One region of the Streptomyces erythrochromogenes genome, then DNA from elsewhere that is predicted to be linked to it. Evidence: riboswitches for the same ligand, from Rfam matches in the RefSeq annotation. Region 1 holds a riboswitch; the other holds the start of a gene.

The links. A riboswitch is a leader RNA that binds a small molecule or an ion and turns the genes downstream of it on or off. The one in region 1 is predicted to bind cyclic di-AMP.
Region 2: linked by a shared signal. The riboswitch ahead of OHA91_RS10690 (M23 family metallopeptidase) and the one ahead of OHA91_RS22615 (transglycosylase family protein) in region 1 are both predicted to bind cyclic di-AMP.

What each region holds. Positions count from the first base shown of each region.
Region 1 covers NZ_CP108036.1:4,955,173-4,958,129, reverse strand. The annotation lists gene eno (phosphopyruvate hydratase) at 1-297, opposite strand, end outside; gene OHA91_RS22615 (transglycosylase family protein) at 570-1,277, opposite strand; cyclic di-AMP (ydaO/yuaA leader) riboswitch at 1,281-1,452, opposite strand; gene OHA91_RS22610 (transglycosylase family protein) at 1,732-2,676, opposite strand; gene OHA91_RS22605 (cytochrome P450 family protein) at 2,852-2,957, opposite strand, start outside.
Region 2 covers NZ_CP108036.1:2,403,879-2,406,835, forward strand. The annotation lists gene OHA91_RS10690 (M23 family metallopeptidase) at 201-1,001, opposite strand; cyclic di-AMP (ydaO/yuaA leader) riboswitch at 1,015-1,173, opposite strand; gene OHA91_RS10695 (M16 family metallopeptidase) at 1,389-2,756, opposite strand; gene OHA91_RS10700 (M16 family metallopeptidase) at 2,777-2,957, opposite strand, start outside.

The DNA of each region.
Region 1 (2,957 bases):
CAGGTCGAACATGGCCTGGTCGATCAGGCGCTGCTCGGTGGCGTCGTAGCCGACGAGCTCCGGGCCGATCTGCTCGATGACGGCCAGGACGGCCTTCTCGACGCCCTTGCCGAAGTAACGGTTGGGGTCACCGTCACGGAGCTCGATGGCCTCGAATGCACCGGTGGAGGCGCCGGACGGAACGGCAGCACGGCCGGTGCTGCCATCGTCGAGGCCCACCTCGACCTCGACCGTGGGGTTGCCTCGGGAGTCCAGGATTTCCCGGGCTACGACGACGTCGATGGACGGCACGAGCATCTCCTTCTGGGATGTGACGCTGGGTGTGCGGTGGCGTGTCAGGCCGTGGGATGGCCTTGCCGCCTAGAGCCTAACCGGCTTCCGGGGTTCGACCGGCCGACCGCCCGACCCCTGGGACGAAAAAGGGACCGAATACCCCTCTTCCGGGACATACGACTCTTGATCACCGGCTTGCGGGGCCGCACACACCGCCGCCCGGCGCGTGGGGGGAAGGGCGCCGGGCGGTGGGAATTCTGCGTGTGCGTACGCTTTTGCGGCTATTGCCGCAGCGTTCAGCTGAGCTTCAGCTTCTGACCGGGGTAGATCAGGTCGGCGTCCGAGACGATGTCCTTGTTCAGCTCGAAGAGCTGCTGCCAGCCGCCCTTGACGCCGTTGGCCTCGGCGATGGTGCCCAGGGTGTCGCCCGGCTTGACCTCGTACGAGCCGTTGCCGGTCTTCGGCGCGGCCGGAGCCTCGGTGCGCTCGGAGCGGGTGGTCGGGACCTCGGTGCGCTTGGTGTCCTTCTTCGGCGCGGCCTTGGTCTCGGTCTTCTTGGTCTCGGTCTTCTTCGTCTCGGCCTTCGGCTTGGTGGAAGCCGGGGTCTCGGTGGAGCCGCCACCGGTGTAGGACGAGTTCGACAGACCCTTGCCGCAGTGCGGCCAGGCGCCCTTGCCCTGCTTCTTGAGGACCTTCTCGGCCACGGCTATCTGCTGCGCCTTCGAGGCCTGGTTGGCCTGCGCCGCGTACGACTTGCCACCGAACGCGGCCCACGTGGAGGACGAGAACTGCAGTCCGCCGTAGTAGCCGTTGCCCGTGTTGATGGACCAGTTGCCACCGGACTCGCACTGCGCGACCTTGTCCCACTCGGACGCGGTGGCGGCACTGGCGGCGCCCGCGGTCATCAGGGGGGCGGCGACGGCCACACCGGCGACACCGGCGAGCGTGACGATGCGAACGGCCTTGGAACCGCGACGATGCTTGCCCTTGCCGGAAAGCAGCATGAGGTTTCTCCTCACCGACGCCTACGAGGTGAGCTGTCGGGTTCGGGCCTGTGAGTGCCCGGCGGTGCGACCTTGCGCCCCGCTTAACCCCAAGCCGGTTGCGTGACCGTCTCTCAACGGCCGCTCGCGGCACCTACCTTGGTTCCCCCGCTCCTGCCTTCGGCGCTTGACGCGACGACTGTTCCCCCCGTCCGCCGGCAGGATTCGGCGATGCGGTCGAAGGAGCCCGCGGTGGCGGGCGAATCAGAAGGTAGACATGTCCCTCCCCGATGCTCAACCAGGAACATCGGGGAGAAACGGCCCCTACTTGCGCTCCCCATGGGGGTGTTTGCGCAGGTGAGAACGGGGTTTGCGGAACCCCCGGGGCGGGACACGCCAGTTGACCGGAAGAGACACATGTCTCACTTACAGAAAACAGACAATCAGGTCTTTCCGGTCGAACCAACTGTCCTTATTAGGTGGTTAGATCCAGGTTCTGCCCGGGCTTGATCAGGTTGGCGTCTCCGCCGATGACCTGCTCGTTGGCCGCGTAGAGCCCGCTCCAGCCGCCCTTCAGGCCCTTGGCATCCGCGATGGTCGCCAGGCTGTCGCCCGCCTGCACCGTGTAGACGGGGTCCGACGCGGCATCGGACGGGGCGCCCTCCTCGGGGGAGGGGGCACCGCGGTGCTTGCCGTTGCCCTCGGCGGGAGTGGCGTCCGGGGTCGCCGGGGTCGTCGGTGCCACGGGGGCGGTCGGGTCGGCCGGGGACGGACTGGGGGTGACCGGCGGGGTCGTGGGCGCCGTCGGGTCCGCCGGGAGGGTCGGGGCCGTCGGGTCGGCGGGGGTCACCGGCGGGGTCGTCGGGTCGGTCGGGGCGACCGGGGTGCCCGGGTCGGCCGGCGGCGTCGTCGGGACGTCGGGCGCGGGCATGACGGGCAGTCCGACGGACGGAGCGTCGGGAATCAGGAAGGGGCTGCCCGAAGGGCTCGGGGTCTCCGCGGTCGGGAGCCCGAAGTCCGTGGCCGGCTTGCCGCCCGTGGTGGAGGGCACCGTGTCGTCGGGGCGGGACGGCGCGGGGCCCACCGCACCGGGGCTGCCCGGCAGACCGGGGTCGACGACGGCGGCCGGACCCTGCTGGTCCAGTCCGGCCGAGGCCGCGCACAGCGGCCAGGCCTGCGGGCCCTGGGAAGCCAGCACACGCTCGGCCACGGCTATCTGCTGCGAGCGGCTCGCGAGGTCGGCGCGCTCGGCGAAGTCCAGACCGCCGGCGTTCTGCCACTGCTCCTGGGTGAACTGGAGACCGCCGTAAGCGCCACTGCCGAAGTTGGCGCTCCACGAGCCGCCGCTCTCGCACTCGGCCACCTTGTCCCAGGTGGTGGTGTCGGCAGCGGTCGCGCTGGTGGCTGCCAGCAGCGGCATGGCCAGCGCAGAGCCAGTGACTCCGGCTGTGACAACCAGCGCGGGGACCTGGCGGGGGCGTCTGTGACGGCCGTTCCCGGAGAGCATGAGGGATCACCTTTCGCATAACAGCGGGGTAACGGCAGAACCTAGCGGCCTTCGAACGATTGTCACAAGTTCAAGCTGAATCTGACTTTTAATCAGATGTCGCACAAGTGTTTTGAGCCGTGAAGCGAACGGGAAGAGTGCGTAGCCCTCGCATGATCAACCCCCCACGCCAGCGCAGGTCTTGGGGTGGAACG
Region 2 (2,957 bases), 2.6 Mb from region 1:
CTCCGCCTATTTCCGACCGCCAGCCCCCGTGCGCGCTCACGCGCACGCATCGACTCTATTGCAGCACAGCATAATTTCGAGAGCGGACAGAAATCCGAAACATTGCGTCGGAGCGCAAAAACACGAAGACCCCGGCTCGGGAGGCGGGGTCTTCGTGAAGCTGTGCGCTGCGCGCTGTGCCCGGTGGGCGGCGCGGAGGGTCAGAGGCTGACGCCGTGCGAGCGCAGGTACGCGATCGGGTCGATGTCCGAGCCGTACTGCGAGCCGCTGCGGGCCTCGAAGTGCAGGTGCGGGCCGCTGGAGTTGCCGGTGGAGCCCGACAGGCCGATCTGCTGGCCCGGGGTGACCTGCTGGCCGACGGAGACGTTCAGCGACGACATGTGGCCGTACTGCGTGAACGTGCCGTCGTTGTGCTTGATGACGACGTTGTTGCCGTACGCACCGCCCCAGCCGGCCTCGACGACGGTACCGAAGCCCACTGCGTGGACCGAGGTGCCGGAGGCGGCGTGGAAGTCGATGCCGGTGTGGCTGCCGGAGGACCACATGCCGCCGCCCGCCTTGTACTGCGTGCTGACGTACGAGTCGTCCAGCGGGGAGACGAAGGTGTTGAGGCGCTTGCGCTCCTCCTCGCGGGCGGCGCGCTCGGCGGCCTCGCGCTCGGCCTTCGCCTTGGCCTCGGCGAGGCGCTTGGCCTCGGCGGCCTTCTGCTTGGCGTCGGCCTCGGCCTGCGCCTTGGCGGCGGCGTGCTCGGCGGCGCGCTGCTGGGACTCGGCCTGGTCCGCGATGTCGCCCGCGAGGTCCTCGGCGACGACGACGGCACCCAGCCCGTTCTCCGGGGCGGAGCTGCTGTGGTTGTCCGCGGCGAAGGCCGGGGCGGCGAGGGAGCCGACCACACCCGTGGTGGCGATCGCGGCGATACCGGCGTAGCCGGCGGTCTTCTTGCTCAGGCGGCTGGAACCACGGTGCTTGCCGGTACCAGCGGGACGACTGCCAAACGCCATGAAGGGTTTGATCCTTTCCTTCCTTCTCGCCTACCGGGTTAGCTGACGGGTTCGGAGCAGGAAGGTCTCCTACGGGCCTCCTCTTGCGAGGGGGTCCGATTCACCCCAGGGACTGATGTGGGTCCCCGGCTCCCCAGGCTCGCGCCTGACGGGGACTCGGCGATCGCTGCCCGGTGCCGCGGGTGCGGCGGGCACAACTGACGGACAGCACGCCCGACGCTAGGCGGATCATCAGTCAATCGCCAAACAGACGCGGCTTTTTGTTGCGTACGCCACACCGCATACAAGCAACCTCACCACTAAACGGACAAAAAGGGGCTCCGGCGGAAAACCGCCGGAGCCCCTTGCGCCCTGAGTCAGTTGCCCGTAGTCCGGGCGCCCGTGGCGTCAGTTGGTGACGACCGTGACCTCACCGATCCCGAGGGCCCGCACGGGCTCCTCGATCAGCGCGGCGTCGCCCACCAGGATCGTGACCAGCCGGTCCGCCGGGAACGCCTTCACGACCGCCGTGGTGGCCTCCACCGTGCCGGTTTCGGCCAACTGCGCGTACAGCTGTGCCTGGTAGTCGTCCGGCAGCTCCTGCTCGACCTGGTCGGCCAGGGTGCCGGCGACCGAGGCGGCCGTCTCGAACTTCAGCGGGGCCACGCCCACCAGGTTCTGCACGGCCACATCGCGTTCGGCGTCGGTCAGACCGCCCTCCGCGAGGGTGCGCAGCACCTTCCAGAGGTCTTCCAGCGCCGGCCCGGTGTTGGGGGTGTCCACCGAGCCGCTGATGGCGAGCATCGAGGCGCCCTTGCCGTCCGCGGTGGAGCGCAGCACCTGGCCGAAGGCGCGCACCCCGTAGGTGTACCCCTTCTCCTCGCGCAGCACCTTGTCCAGGCGGGAGGTGAGGGTGCCGCCCAGGCAGTACGTGCCGAGCACCTGGGCCGCCCATACCCGGTCGTGGCGGTCCGCCCCGATCCGGCCGATCAGCAGCTGCGTCTGGACCGCGCCGGGCCGGTCGACGATGACCACGCGGCCGGTGTCGTCGGCGGTCACCGGCGGGACGGGGCGGGCCTGGCCGGTGTCGCCGGTCCAGGCGCCCAGGGTGTCCGCCAGCACGGCGTCAAGGTCGATGCCGGTCAGGTCGCCGACGACCACCGCGGTGGCGGTGGCCGGGCGTACGTGGGCCTCGTAGAAGGCGCGTACGGCGGCGGAGTCGATCCGCGCGACCGTCTCCTCGGTGCCCTGGCGCGGCCGGGACATCCGCAGGGACGCCGGGAAGAGCTCCTTGGAGAGCTGCTTGGCGGCGCGGCGCTGTGGGTTGGCCAGCTCGTGCGGGATCTCGTCGAGCCGGTTGCGCACCAGGCGGTCGACCTCGGCGTCGGCGAACGCGGGGGCGCGCAGCGCCTCGGCGAGCAGGCCCAGCGCCTTGGCCAGCCGGGAGGCCGGGACCTCCAGGGAGACACGCAGTCCGGGGTGGTCGGCGTGCGCGTCGAGGGTGGCTCCGCAGCGCTCCAGCTCGGCCGCGAACTCCTCGGCGGTGTGCTTGTCGGTGCCCTCCGACAGGGCGCGCGCCATGATGGTCGCCACGCCGTCCAGGCCCTCGGGCTCGGCGTCGAGGGGCGCGGTGAGGTTGATCTCGACCGCGACGACCTGCTGGCCCGGGCGGTGGCAGCGCAGCAGGGTCAGCCCGTTGGACAGCGTCCCGCGCTCGGGGGCCGGGAAGGCCCACGGCTGCGGCTCTCCGGCCTGCGGGCGCGGGTGGAAGGTCATCGTGACGGCTGCGGTGTCGCTCACTGCTCCGCCCCCTCGTTCTCGTCGCTGTCGGCGTTCTCTTCGCCCTCTTCGCCCTCGGCGCCGTCCGCCGCGAGCGGCTCGTAGACGAGCACCGCGCGGTTGTCCGGGCGCAGTCGGGCCGCGGCCACGGCCTGCACCTCCTCGGCGGTGATGTCGAGGACGCGCTGGACGGCGGTG